DNA from 2 places in the Clostridium acetobutylicum ATCC 824 genome. Region 2 is predicted to be linked to the other one. Evidence: a T-box and tRNA genes for the amino acid it is inferred to sense, from the RefSeq annotation. Region 2 holds a T-box; the other holds one or more tRNA genes.
What was found. A T-box is a leader RNA that pairs with one kind of tRNA and senses whether it is charged. The one in region 2 lies ahead of pheS (phenylalanine--tRNA ligase subunit alpha), so its partner is inferred to be a tRNA-Phe.
Positions count from the first base shown of each region.

Region 1: it encodes a tRNA-Phe, which carries the amino acid that the T-box ahead of pheS (phenylalanine--tRNA ligase subunit alpha) is inferred to sense. The anticodon was not compared.

Region 1 is NC_003030.1:344,871-352,656, reverse strand. Features, by position in the region: gene CA_RS01710 (sigma factor G inhibitor Gin) at 1-29, opposite strand, end outside; gene CA_RS01705 (M20 family metallopeptidase) at 226-1,368, shown strand; gene CA_RS01700 (magnesium transporter CorA family protein) at 1,489-2,436, shown strand; gene CA_RS01695 (S66 peptidase family protein) at 2,455-3,375, shown strand; gene CA_RS01690 (DUF3006 domain-containing protein) at 4,222-4,446, opposite strand; gene CA_RS01685 (bifunctional homocysteine S-methyltransferase/methylenetetrahydrofolate reductase) at 4,443-6,233, opposite strand; tRNA gene CA_RS01680 (tRNA-Cys) at 6,385-6,458, opposite strand; tRNA gene CA_RS01675 (tRNA-Phe) at 6,471-6,546, opposite strand; rRNA gene rrf (5S ribosomal RNA) at 6,554-6,670, opposite strand; rRNA gene CA_RS01665 (23S ribosomal RNA) at 6,745-7,786, opposite strand, start outside.
Region 2 is NC_003030.1:2,463,765-2,471,550, reverse strand. Features, by position in the region: ribosomal protein L20 leader region at 1-112, shown strand, start outside; gene infC (translation initiation factor IF-3) at 143-670, shown strand; gene rpmI (50S ribosomal protein L35) at 691-888, shown strand; gene rplT (50S ribosomal protein L20) at 918-1,277, shown strand; gene CA_RS12085 (TrmH family RNA methyltransferase) at 1,338-2,123, shown strand; T-box leader at 2,195-2,413, shown strand; gene pheS (phenylalanine--tRNA ligase subunit alpha) at 2,464-3,483, shown strand; gene pheT (phenylalanine--tRNA ligase subunit beta) at 3,505-5,883, shown strand; gene zapA (cell division protein ZapA) at 6,086-6,709, shown strand; gene CA_RS12065 (aminotransferase class V-fold PLP-dependent enzyme) at 6,807-7,786, shown strand, end outside.

The sequences.
Region 1 (7,786 bases), 1.8 Mb from region 2:
TTTCTGCATATAATGCAAGTTTTTTTCATAGATTACACCCCCTATGAATGAAATGTAGTGGTCTATTTAAACATACTAATCTTTAATCACTATAACCTGTATATTATATTTTATTCACTATACTGCTGAATTTTATTTTGTCCAAAATATTTTTTTAATATATTTTTAATTTTAAGTCAACAATAAAGAAAGTACTGAAAAACTCATAATAAGAGGTGATTAAACTTGAAACAAGAAATGCTTTCATTTTTAAGTACAATCGATAGCGCACTTTATGATCTCACACGTTATCTATACGATAACCCTGAAGAAAGCTTTCATGAATATAAATCCTATAGCTATATAACAAAGCTTTTAGAATCTTATAACTTTACTAATATTAAAAATTACTTAGATATAAACACAGCTTTTTTATCCCAGTTTGGAGAAGGACATCCAAAAATATGTTTCATATGTGAATATGATGCAGATGTTAATTATGGTCATATATATGGATATAATGCTAAAACTACTATTTCTGTTGCAGCTGCTCTTATGCTTTCACATGTTATTCCTAAGGTTGGTGGAAGTGTTATATTATTAGGTTGTCCAGGTGAATTTAAACGCGGATCAAAGACAACAATGTTTAAGCAGGGTACCTTTGAAGATATGGATGCAGTTTTAACCGTTCAACCACATACTGTGACTGCAGAAAGCGGTACCTCTATAGCCTCACTACCTTTAAGTCTAATTTTATCAAAAACTAATAATTTAACTAATACAAATGATTCATCCTCCTCCTTTAATACAGCTTTAATTATTTTCAATACTCTAAATCATTTAATAAATATATCCCAATATAAATCATGCATAGATAATCTCAGTTTATCAAGTTTAGTTAATTCAGAGTCTAAAAGTTCTGAGATAACTTTTACTCTAAAATCTTCATCTTCTGAAAATATACTCGGAAAGCAAGATAAAATTAAAGAGTTCATAATGGGATTATGTAATCTAGTATCCATCGAATCCGAATTACATATTAAGGATACTCCCTGCAAAGAGCTTATATCTAATGCCACTCTTTCAAGGCTTTTTTCTCACAACTTAAAAGAAAGCGAAATAATAAATATAAATGGAGTTAAAAATCTCTCTTCTTGTCTAAGCCTTGGAATTGTAAGTCATGAAATACCGTGCATACATCCATATGTATCATTAACGAAAGATTCTTCAATAAAATATGGAACAAAGGCTTTTTCAGATGAAACAATTACTCCTTATGCTCATAATATAATTATGAAGTCCTCAAAAGCATTAGCTCTTACAGCTCTTGATTTAATAGAAAATAACAGTCTTTTATTCGAAGCAAAAAGTGAACTAAATCATAAATAAGAACTTACTCATTGAATTTATGACTTCTCAGCAGTTATAATATATCTATAACTATAATTGAATTAAAGAAGGGAGGCACTGTACAAATAATATTTAAAACTTTGTACAGGACCAATAAACATGATATCCATTTATAAAAGCGTCGATTTCAATAATCCATCAAAGCTTGAAAGACTTGAAAACGTAGAACCAGGCTGTTGGATAAACGTAACAGCACCAACTAAACAAGAGTTAATGCTTATACAGAAAAAAACAAATGTTCCAATGGATTTTCTAAACGCCGCAATGGATGATGAGGAGACTTCTAGATTAGAAATAGAAGATAATAACATTTTAATTATTGTTGATATACCTTTTACTGAAATGGAAGACAACTCTTTATCCTATGATACTTATCCCCTTGCTATAATACACACTGAAAAAGAAATAATAACAATCTGCCTTAAGAATAGTAAAGTATTATCTGATTTTATAGAGGGAAAAGTTAAAACTTTCTTTACCTTTAAACGTTCAAGATTTATATTACAAATATTGTATAAGGTAGCAACCTATTATCTCTTATATCTTAGACAAATTGACAAGAAAAGTCTTATGGTAGAAAAGCATCTTCATAAATCTTTAAAGAATAAAGAACTCATACAGCTTTTATCACTTGAAAAATCACTTGTGTATTTTTCAACCTCACTTAAATCAAATGAAATTACTCTAGAGAAAATGCTTAAATTAGAAGTAATGCAAAAATATACTGATGATCAAGATGTACTTGAGGATGTAATTATTGAAAACAAACAGGCTATTGAAATGGCAAGTATATATAGTGATATACTAAGTGGCACTATGGATGCCTTTGCTTCAATAATATCAAACAACCTAAATGTAGTAATAAAATTTTTAACATCAGTAACAATAATTTTATCTATACCTACAATGATTTCTAATCTATTCGCCATGAACATAGCTGGAATTCCTCTAGCAACTTATAGATATGGCTTTTGGGTGATATGCGGCCTTATGGCAATAATATCAGGTATAACAGGTATATTCTTATATAAAAAGAATACTTTTTAAACTAAGAGGGTGATAATTTTGTTAGGTAAGAAACTTAAAACTGGAGATACCATAGGAATTATATCTCCATCAAGTCCTGAAAATCCTAAATCTATTGAAAAAGCTATTAATTTTTTTGAAAATCGTGGTTTTAAAATAAAGCTTGGCAAACACGTTTATGATAAGCGTGGCTACCTTGCTGGTGAAGATAAAGATAGAGCAAATGATATTATGGACATGTTTAAAGATGATACTGTTGATATGATTTTATGTGTACGAGGCGGATACGGTTCCATGAGAACCTTACCATATATAGATTTCGAAGTTATACGAAACAATCCTAAAATATTTGTGGGCTTTAGTGACATAACCTCATTTTTAAACACTTTCTATTCTAAATCTGGCCTTGTAACCTTTCATGGTCCTATGTTTACTTCTAACTTCGATGATAAATATACTATTGATTCGTTCTTTAACACACTAATGAACGGAGACGTCCCTTATAGAATATTGAATCCTAGTAGCATTGAATTAAGTTGTGCTGTAGAAGGCGAGGCTAAAGGACACTTGGTTGGAGGCAACCTATCGCTAATAAGCAACACCTTAGGAACTCCTTACGAAATTGATTTTAAAAACAATATTTTATTTATAGAAGACGTTCATGAAGAACCTTATGCTATAGATAGAATGCTAACTCATATTGAGCTTTCTGGAAAACTTAAGACTTGTAGTGGTTTTATATTAGGTCAATTCAAAAATTGCACTTTACCTCACTATGAGAGAAGTTTAACTCTTGAAGAGGTTTTTAAGGACAAAATCTTCAGCTTAAATAAACCTACTTTAACACACTTTATGAGTGGACATGATTATCCAAAATTAACTTTACCAATAGGTGTTCCCATATACATGAACTCAACTCAGAAGGTATTACAAATAACTCATCCTGTTGTATCAAAATAAAAATTATAGAAAAACCAGTTTCTAATGTTGAGCTGGTTTCCCTATATTTATTAATTTACTATATTTGTCTTATACCATATTTTTAACGATTTCAACACTTCTTTGTTACAATAAACCAATTATATCTTTAATCCCCAGGTTAAATATAAAGCTTTATCCCCAACACTAGTTTTTTTAATATAGCTCTCTTTCATACCATGACAAGTATAAACGACCTTACGTAAATCACCTCCATTACATTTTTAACCATAAAATTTCTCAATACTCAATTAGTTGATATTAAAAAAACCATAATCGAAAGAAATAAAATACTATGAAACAATATATGTATTTTGTTTCATAGTATTTTGCATATTTTTAGGTATATGCTTTATTTCTAGACAATACTATGGTAAGTGATTTTATTATGCATGCAAAATATAATGAAACGTTTTTTTATAATTTCATAACAAAATAATATCATATAATAATGCAGTATTTTAAACATATTTCAACAAAAGTATATTAAAAATATATTTTTACTATCTGTTGGAAAATTAAAGTATAAGTGATATAATAAATACTAATATGAAACAAAATACATATATTGTTTCATTTTTTATGTGTTAATATGTAGTTTTAATGCATATTAATTACATTACTTTTATTATTGATGCTATATTATTTCTAATATATGCCACTTATTACATTCTTTTTACATATACTACTTGTTTTTTACTTCTTTTTCTTCTATAAAAATACAATTTACACGAAATAAAAAAATTAAATTACATATACAAATTTAATTTTTTTATAGATATTATTGTAAAGAACGCTCACTCTAATTTTCTATGTTAAGGTTGTTATTTACGTAAATAGATCTTTCATAATCTCTTCTATTTCTCTTTTTCTTTTAATAGTTTCTTCGAAATTAATCGTAATGCTACCATCATCATTGAAATTTAAAACAGTACCCTCTTTTGCATTCTGAGGAATCCTTTTTCTTAGAATATTGATTATTTTTCTATCTTGCTTTTCACAAACAGCAAATTCGTCCTCAAATCTATCTATGACAGCTTTAATAAAAATCACTTCCTAACATTTTCGAGTATTTTCATTACCATACCGATTCTATTAAATGGTGTAACAATATATATACCATCTACATAGTTCCTAATTTTAGCTATAAGTTCCCTAGCTAAATTTACTCCCACTTCTTCTGCCTCTTGTCTTGTCATATCCACACTAAATCTCTCAATATATTCTTTAGGTATATCAACTCCGAAGAGCTCGTTATTTATAAACTGAATATTTCTATAACTTACTATAGGGAGAACTCCTCCTATAATTTTTATATTTCTATCTTTCTTAAGCTTAGCTAAGAACTCAATAGTCTCTTCTTTAAATATAGGTTGAGTTAGAAAAAATGTACCTCCATTTTCTACTTTCTTTAGCATCCTTGTTACTTCAACTTCCTTATTCAATACATTCAAATTAAGTGCTCCACCTATACTTATCTTATCTTCCTTAAATGTTTCTTTATTCATTTCACTTATAAGATTCATAAGCTTATATGAATTTAAATTAAAAACACTTTTAGTATTAACCTTATCAATTCCCGTAACTGGATCTCCAGTTATAGCAAGTATATTCCTTATTCCTTCTATGTGTGCTGCAAGTAAACTTGACCTTATTGCATTTACATTCTTATCTCTACAACATATATGCGGCATAACTTCTATTCCTAGTTCTCTTTTAATTTTAGATGCAATCATTACTGAATCCACTCTAACTTTTGACATTGGTGAATCTGCAATGGTTACAAGATCTATGTTATTTTGCTTGCATACCTTAGCTGCATACATAATCTTATCTATATTTGTATCAAATGGAGGGTCTAATTCAACAACTATAGGAAATTCACCTTTATCTAATTTTTCAGTAAAACTATTCTTCTTTTTATAATTATTTATACCCTTATTTTTTTTTATTTCTATTTCTTCTATGTTAATTAGATTTTCTTTTAAATTACTTACCATTTTTTCTATATGTTTTGGTGTAGTTCCACAGCATCCCCCTACTATTTTAACTCCTCTGTTTTTAATCATTGACATTTTATCTGCAAAATAATCAGGATTGTCTACATATACCATGCGTTCATTAATTATTTCAGGATATCCTGCATTAGGAAGTGTCGATATTATATCTCCATATATATCTAATCCCTTTATTATATTATATAAATGTGCTGGCCCAGATCCACAATTAAATCCATATGCATCTATACTCCCAATAGCTTTTATCTTATTTACAATACTATTTACACTAATACCCTCTCTTGTAAAACCATCTTGCATAATTGCAAACTGAGCCAAGATAAATGCATTCTTGTTCTTTCTCTTTATATATTGAAAAACCTCTTTCAAACAATCTATACTACTTAATGTTTCAAATACAAAAATATCTGCTCCCAAATTCATAAAAATATCTACTACAAATTTATATTCTTCTATTATGTACTCCACTGGTTTCTCTATTTCAAATTTGTTAATAGGTCCTATATCTGCAGCTATAAAAATCTCCTTACCTTCTGCTGCCTTTCTAGCTATCATATACCCTTTAGTTATTATATTTTCTAATTCTGTCTTCGATATATCCATAGTTAAAGTATTTGCTGAAAATGTATTTGTTCTAATAAGTTTAGCTCCCGACTTTATATACTCTTTATGGATATTAAGTATTACTTCTGGATTAGTTAAATTAGCAAATTCACAAAAATTATTATAATCTCCAGTGGTTTTAGAATAATATGTTCCCATTGCCCCATCCGTAACTAAAACATTATTTTTTATATATTCACGTATCACTGTATTCACCATCCACACCTATAAATTATATTACTTATATTCTAACATACAGTTCAATCTTTTTATACTTCATTATATTATTTACATAAAATAAAAGTGGTTTACATATACAACTTATAGAATAAGTTATATATGTAAACCACTTTAAAACCATTTATATAATTGGAGGCGCCACCCAGATTTGAACTGGGGATAAAGGTTTTGCAGACCTCTGCCTTACCACTTGGCTATAGCGCCAAAACTAAATAATGGTGGCCAGACCAGGAATCGAACCAGGGACACGAGGATTTTCAGTCCTCTGCTCTACCGACTGAGCTATCTGGCCAAACATTACCCGGCAATGACCTACTGTCCCACAGGGCTGCCCCTGCAGTACCATCGGCGCTTTGGTTCTTAACCTTCGTGTTCGGTATGGGAACGGGTGTTACAACCAAGCTATGGTCACCGGATTAATTTATTTAGTTTTCGAAAGTACTTTGTACTTTCAAAATTGCATAGTAATCTTAATATATTTACTTTTATATTGGTCAAGCCCTCGACCTATTAGTATCAGTCAGCTTAAAATGTTACCATTCTTACACCTCTGACCTATCACCTGTTGTTCTTACAGGGGTCTTACTAACTTATGTTATGGGAAATCTAATCTTGAGGTGGGCTTCACGCTTAGATGCCTTCAGCGTTTATCCCTTCCCGACATAGCTACCCAGCCGTGCCTTTGGTAAGACAACTGGTACACCAGAGGTCAGTCCATCCCGGTCCTCTCGTACTAAGGACAGCTCCTCTCAAATTTCCTTCGCCCGCGACGGATAGGGACCGAACTGTCTCACGACGTTCTGAACCCAGCTCGCGTGCCGCTTTAATGGGCGAACAGCCCAACCCTTGGGACCTACTTCAGCCCCAGGATGCGACGAGCCGACATCGAGGTGCCAAACCTCCCCGTCGATGTGGACTCTTGGGGGAGATCAGCCTGTTATCCCCGAGGTAGCTTTTATCCGTTGAGCGATGACCCTCCCACGAGGTGTCACCGGATCACTAAGCCCGACTTTCGTCTCTGCTCCACTTGTTTGTGTCGCAGTCAGGCTCCCTTCTGCCTTTGCACTCTACGCGCGGTTTCCAACCGCGCTGAGGGAACCTTTGGGCGCCTCCGTTACTTTTTAGGAGGCGACCGCCCCAGTCAAACTGCCCTCCTAGCTATGTCCCGTGACCAGTTTCATGGCCTCCGGTTAGAACCCCAGTACTGTCAGGGTGGTATCCCAAAGACGACTCCACAATCCCTGACGGAACTGCTTCCAAGTCTCCCACCTATTCTGTACAGACAATACCGAGATTCAATGCTAAGATACAGTAAAGCTCTACGGGGTCTTTCCGTCCAATCGCGGGTAGCAAGCATCTTCACTTGCACTACAATTTCGCCGGATTTGCTGTTGAGACAGTGCCCAAATCATTACGCCATTCGTGCGGGTCGGAACTTACCCGACAAGGAATTTCGCTACCTTAGGACCGTTATAGTTACGGCCGCCGTTTACTGGGGCTTAAGTTCATGCCTTCGCTTGCGCTAAGCATTC
Region 2 (7,786 bases):
AAGAAGAAACTTGCCGTTTCTCACCTTACAGCAAAGCTAGTAAGGTTAAAGATATGCAGCTTATTTTGCTATGTATATTTGAGACGGTGAATAACCGTCTTTTTTTATTATAAATATATGTATATTTGTTGAGTTTTCGGAGGTGAAAATCATAAGTAAGAATAAAAATTTTATTGTAAATGAGGAAATAAGACAAAAAGAAGTTAGAGTAATAGGTGATGATGGTTCTCAGCTAGGAGTAATTCCTACAAGTGAAGCTTTAAAATTGGCTGAAGAGAAGGAACTTGATTTGGTTGCTATGTCACCTAATGCTGTTCCACCGGTTTGTAAGATAATGGATTTTGGTAAGTTTGTATATGAGCAAACTAAGAAGGAAAAAGAAAATAAGAAAAACCAAAAGATTGTAAATGTTAAGGAAGTAAGATTAAGTGCATCTATTGAAGAGCATGATGTTCAAATAAAATCAAATAATGCACGTAAATTCTTAATAGCCGGTGATAAAGTTAAGGTTGCAGTAAGATTTAGAGGAAGACAAACTGACTACGCATTTAAAGGTAGGAAGATACTTGACAATTTTTTTGAAAAGATAAATGATGTTGGCGTTATTGAAAAACCAGCAAAATTAGAAGGTAAAAATATGATAATGATATTAGCACCTAAAAAAGCTTAATAGTATAGGAGGAAGTACACATGCCAAAAATGAAAACTAAAAAAGCAGCAGCTAAAAGATTTAAAGCTACTGGAACTGGAAAGTTAAAAAGAGGTAAAGCTTTTAGAAGCCATATACTTACTAAGAAAAGTACAAAAACTAAAAGAAACCTAAGAAAAGGTGGATACGTTTCAGAGACACAAGAAAAAACAATGAAAACATTGTTACCATACCTATAATAGGAAAGGTTGAAGGAGGTTAATTTAGTATGGCTAGAGTAAAAAGAGCAGTAAATGCACGTAAAAATCATAGAAAGGTTTTAAAACTTGCTAAAGGTTATTATGGTGGAAAAAGTAAGTTATTTAAAACAGCAAATGAATCAGTAATAAGAGCACTTAGAAATGCTTATGTTGGAAGAAGATTAAGAAAAAGAGATTTTAGAAAGCTTTGGATAGCAAGAATAAACGCAGCAACAAGAATAAATGGTCTTTCATATTCTAAATTTATAAATGGAATAAAATTAGCAGGAATTGATATGAATAGAAAGATGCTTTCTGAAATTGCTATAAATGATCCTAAAGCGTTCTCAGAATTAGTTGAAGTAGCAAAAAAACAAATTAACGCATAGTACTTATTTAATGCAGCCACTTGTGGCTGCATTAATTTTATAAAAAAGAAGGAAGATAAATTGGATACAGTAATAAAAAGTAAGGAAAACTCTATTATAAAAGAAGTAAAGAAGTTGAATGAAAAAAAGCATAGAGATTTAAAGAAAAGTTTTATTGTAGAGGGCTTAAGGTTTGTGAGAGAAGCTCTTGAATCTGATTTTAAAATACAATATTTGTTTGTTTCTGAGAAAAACTACGATAAATTTATTTTAAAAGAGCTTAAAGAGCTAATAAAAAAGGAATTTCAGGTGATTAAGGTTACTGAAAGCATACTGAAAGATATATGTAATACACAAACACCTCAAGGTATAGTGGCAGTAGTGCAATATAAGGAAGTAGCTTGGAAATTAACTAAAGGATTTTATATGCTTGTAGATAAGGTTCAAGATCCTGGGAATATGGGAACAATAATAAGAACTGCAAATGCAGCAGGAGCTTTAGGAGTTATAATTACAAAGGGAACAGTTGATATTTATAACAACAAAACACTTAGGGCTACCATGGGATCTATATTTAAAATACCCATAATATTTGAGGATGATAATTTTTCAAAGATAAAGGAACTTAAGAAAAACGGATTTAAGATTATTGCAAGCTCACTTGATACAGAACATAATTTTTATGATGTTTCACTTAATGAAAAACTTATTATTGCAGTTGGAAATGAAGGAAATGGAATAAGTGATAAAATAGTAGATATAAGTGACACTAAGGTTAAAATACCTATGCCAGGAAACGTGGAATCCCTTAATGTTGGAGTGGCGGCTGCTATTATGATGTTTGAATATGTTAGGAAAATGATGTAGGTTTTATTAAAAATTTTCATAAAGTATTGAAAAAAGATTTTTATATGTTATAATAAAAGTCAATATTAATAATAAAAACATTGAAAGAGAGAGTAAATATAATGAGACTTTAAGAGAGAAAAGGTTAATGGCTGGAAGCCTTTTTAAGTTTGAGTTATATTGAAGTTCACTCTGGAGTTCCATTTGCGAAATGTGAGTCTTACAAATTAGTAAATGGCGGTTACATATCGTTAAAATTTTGAGTGGGTTATCCAATTTGGGTGGTACCGCGGAAATTCTCCGTCCCTTTTATTAGGGGCGGTTTTTATTTTATATAAATGGAAAGGAGTTTACAAATTCAATGAAAGAGAAACTTGAAGCTATAAAAGAGAAAGCCTTAAATGAATTAAAAAGTGCAGTAGACAAAAAGAATATTGAAGAAATAAGAGTAAAATATCTTGGAAAAAAAGGTGAGCTTACTCAAATATTAAGAGGTATGGGGGCTCTATCTTCAGAGGAAAGACCAATCATAGGAAAACTTGCTAATGAAGTTAGAAGTAAGCTTGAAAGCCTTATTGTAGAAGCTAGTGAAAAAATAAAGGATGCAGAAAAAAAGACTAGACTTGAGAGTGAGATTATAGATATCTCTATGCCTGGAAAAAGGCAAACTATAGGTCACAGACATCCAACCTACTTAACATTAAATAAAGTTGAAAATATATTTAGAGATATGGGTTTTGTAATCGAGGAAGGACCTGAGGTTGAGTATGATAAGTACAATTTTGAAATGCTCAATATACCTAAAAATCATCCGGCGAGAGGAGAACAGGATACCTTTTACATAAATGATAATGTGGTATTAAGAACTCAAACTTCACCAGTTCAAGTTAGAACTATGCTTAATCAAAAGCCTCCTATAAAAATGATTTCTCCAGGAAAAGTGTATAGATCAGATGCAGCAGATGCAACACATTCACCTATATTTTATCAAGTTGAAGGCCTTGTTGTGGATAAGGGAATAACTTTTGCTGATTTGAAGGGGACACTTGAAACCTTTGCTAAGAAAATGTTTGGAGAAAATGTAAAAATGAAGTTTAGACCACACCATTTTCCTTTCACAGAACCTTCAGCAGAGTCAGATGTAACGTGTTTTGCATGTGGAGGAGAAGGCTGCAGAGTTTGTAAAGGGGAAGGTTGGATAGAACTTTGGGGTTGTGGTATGGTTCATCCCAATGTTTTAAGAAACTGTGGTATAGATCCTGAAGTTTATAGTGGATTTGCTTTCGGTATGGGACTTGATAGAATAGTTATGCTTAACTATGGAATAGATGATATAAGACAGCTGTACGAAAGTGATATGAGATTTTTAAAACAATTTTAGTATTTTGTTAGGAGGATAAAAATGAAAGTACCTGTTAAATGGTTAAAGGATTATGTTGATTTTGATATAAATGCTAAAGAACTTGGAGATAGACTTACTCTTTCAGGTTCTAAGGTTGAGGAAATAATAACGAGTGGGGACGAAATAACAAATGTGGTTACTGGAAAAATATTAAAGATAGATCCTCATCCTGATGCAGAAAAACTTGTGATTTGCAGTGTGGATGTTGGCAAAAATGAGCCTATTCAGATAGTGACTGGAGCTCAAAATATGAAAGAAAATGATATTGTTCCAGTTGCACTTCATGGTTCGACTCTTCCTGGGGGCGTGAAAATAAAAAAAGGTAAGCTTAGAGGAGTAGTTTCCAATGGCATGATGTGCGCTAAAGAAGAACTTGGGATAGCAGATGAAGAACACGTTCATGGACTTATGATATTAGATGAGAATACTCCTATAGGAAAAGATATAAAGGAAGTTTTAGGACTTGATAATCCTGTTATAGATTTTGAAATAACATCAAATAGACCGGACTGCTTAAGTGTAATTGGAATAGCTAGAGAAACAGCAGCTACAATTAATACAAAGTATAGAAATGTAAAGATAGATTTTTCTGAAACAAAGGGAAGAAATATAAAGGAAGAGCTAGAGGTTGAAGTTAAAGATAAGTTATGTAGAAGATACATGGCTAGAGTAATTAAAAATGTTAAAATAGAAGACTCTCCTGCATGGATGCAAGAAAGATTGATGCTTGCAGGTGTGAGACCAATAAATAATATAGTTGATATAACAAATTTTGTTATGCTTGAAGTAGGTCAGCCAATGCATGCTTTTGATAAAAAAATGATAACTTCAAATAAAATAGTTATAGAAAGAGCAAAGGATGGAGAAAAATTTACTACTCTTGATTCTGAAGAGAGAAGCTTGGATTCAAATGTTCTTATGATAAAAGATGGAGATAAGAATTGTGCTATAGCAGGAATAATGGGTGGACTTGATTCAGAAGTTGCAGAGAACACTCATGAGATAATATTCGAATCTGCTAATTTTGATGGAACCAATATAAGAGTCTCCTCACAAAAGTTAGCCTTAAGAACAGAAGCTTCAGGAAGATATGAAAAAGATTTGGATCCTAATCTCGCTGAGATCGCACTTAATAGAGCTTGTACGCTTATTCAGGAATTAAATGCTGGAGAAATTGTAGAAGGCGTAATTGATATATATCCTGTTAAAAGTGAACCTAACATAGTAGAGGTTGATTACAATTGGATAAACAATTTCCTTGGAATTAAAATAAGTAAGGAGGAAATGAAGGAGTATCTTGATAGGTTAGAATTAACTACAGAAATAAAGGGAGACAAATTAGAAGTTTTTTCTCCAACTTTTAGATGTGATATAAATATAAAAGAAGATGTAGCGGAAGAGGTTGCCAGAATTTATGGATATAACAAGGTTCCTTCAACTACAGTCAAATCTCAAAGTATAAGAACTGGAAAAAGCAAAATTCAGCAAATAAAAGATGTAGTTACTGACATTTTAATTTCTAGTGGCTTGAATGAGTCTATAAACTACTCATTTGTAAGTCCTAAAATATTTGATAAAATACTGGTTCCTGAAGATAGTGAACTTAGAAATGTTGTTAAGATAAGAAATCCTTTGGGTGAAGATTTTAGTGTTATGAGAACTACAACTCTTCATTCCATGATGGAATCTCTTGCAAGAAATTATTCTCATAACAATGAGCTTGCAAAATTATTTGAAATTGGAAAAGTATATATTCCTTCAGAAAATGAAGGAGAGATTCCTAAAGAGAGAAATGTTATAACAATAGGTATGTATGGAAATGTAGACTATTTTGATTTAAAGGGTGTTGTGGAGAATTTAGTGGAGATTTTAGGAGTCAACAAGATTTCATATGCTCGTGAAAGCGAAAATCCTACTTTTCATCCAGGAAAAACAGCAGTTATAAAAATAAAAAATACTGTTTTAGGAACTTTAGGAGAAGTTCATCCTGATGTATGCGAAAACTATGAAGTGGAAGAAAGATGCTATGTAGCAGAAATAGATTTAGATTTATTACTTGAAAATGTATCATTAAGTAGAAAGTATAAAGCTCTTCCAAAATTCCCAACGGTAACGAGGGATATTTCAGTATTAGTTGATGAGGATATACTTGTCCAAGAAATTGAGAATGTTATAAAAAGACAAGGAGGAACTATACTGGAGTCCTTAAACTTATTTGATGTTTATAAGGGAAAACAGGTTCCTCAAGGTAAAAAGAGCGTGTCATATGCACTTACCTATAGGGATGAAAACAAAACACTAACAGATAAAGATGTAGAAAAGATTCAAAATAAGGTTATAAAGACTCTTGAGCACGTTTTAGGTGCAGAGCTTAGATAATTATTCTATAGCTTTTAAAATTTATCATATGGGGTTTCTAATTATAAAATCAAAGATATCTTAATTTAATAATTATAAGTGATATAACTTTGAGGTTGAGTTAGAAACCTTATATGTGTTAAAATATATCTAAAGTATATTGGTCAAATATCATATAAAGAACAAATAGACAATGTACACATAAAACTAAGAGGGTGTTTATATGAATATAATTACCATAACAATAAACGGCATGGAATATAATCTAAAGGGAGAAGAAAAAGAGGAGTACCTTAGAACCATTGGAAATTATGTGGATAAGAAAATTAAGAATATCTTGGAAAATAATGAAAGGCTCAGTACATCTGATGCATCTATATTAACTGCTATTAATGTTACTGATGATATGTTTAAGCTTGGCAGCGAAAATGAAAAGTTGGCAGATAGTATAGAACTCATGGAGAAAAAAATAGCGTCCTTTGAGGAAGTTGAGAGGAAGCTTAAATCTGAGATAGAAAATGCAAATATCAGAAATGAGGAACTCTTAAAGAAAATAGAAGAATTAAAAAATAATAATTCAAGTGATGAAATCTCTGTTTTGAAGAGTCAAATTAATAATCTTATAAATGAAAATCTTCAGGTTAAAGAAGAAAGTAAAAGGCATTTGCAAAACGAGGACAAGTACAAGAAGGAAAATAAAGAATTAAGATTTAATATACATACATTGAAGTACAAAATAATAGATTTAGAAAATAAATTTCTAGAGAATCAAATTCATTTAGCTAAAGCGAAAAAAGAAGTAGTTGAGGTACTAAATAACAATACTAAAACAAAGCATAAAAAGTAAAAATCTCATTCAGTAATGAATGGGATTTTTACTTTTTATAATATAATCATATAAAGAGTCATAAAATATTGTAAGTAATATTTTAGGAGATTGATTTATGATATATCTTGATAATGCAGCAACAACATTTCCTAAACCAGATGAGGTTTATAATGAGGTTTTGGATTGCATGAAAAATTATGCCGCTAATCCGGGAAGAGGTTCTTATGATATGGCAATAAAGGCATCTCATAAGGTGACAGAAACTAGGGAAATAATAGCTAAATTATTTAATATTTCAGATTTGTTTAATGTGATATTTACTTGTAGTGCGACAGAAGCACTAAATATAGGAATAAAAGGCTTACTTAAGAGAAAAAATCATGTTATAACCACATGCATGGAACATAATTCAGTATTAAGACCTATAAGCCATTTGAAGAAAAAGGGAGTAGAGTGCAGTATAGTAAGAGCAGATCAATATGGGTTTATAAGTCCTAAAGAAATCGAAAAGTTGATTAGAAGTGATACAAAACTAATTGTAGTAAATCATGTATCAAATGTAACAGGAACTATTCAGAATATAGATGAAATAGGAGAAATAGCACATAAGAATGGAGTATGCTTTATGGTTGATGCTGCTCAAAGTGCTGGTGTTCTAAATATTGACGTTGAAAAAAGCCATATAGATATGTTAGCATTTCCAGGGCACAAGGGGCTTATGGGGCCACAAGGAACAGGAGGACTTTTTATAAGAGAAGGAATAAAACTTACAGAGTTTAAGAGTGGAGGTACAGGAAGCAATTCATTTTCAGTTGATCAGCCTGAATTTTTGCCAGACAGGTTCGAAAGTGGAACTCTAAATACTCCAGGGATTTCTGGATTAAATGCTGGAATAAAATTTATAAATAGTATCGGCTTAAAAAATATAGAGAAGCATGAGATGGAACTAACTGAATATCTTATAAGGAATTTGAAAAATAAAGATTATGTTAAGATTTATGGACATGAATTACAAAATAGAGGTGCTGTAGTTTCGTTTAATATAGATGGAATTGACAGTTCAGATGTAGCTGCAATTTTAAATGTAAAAGGTAT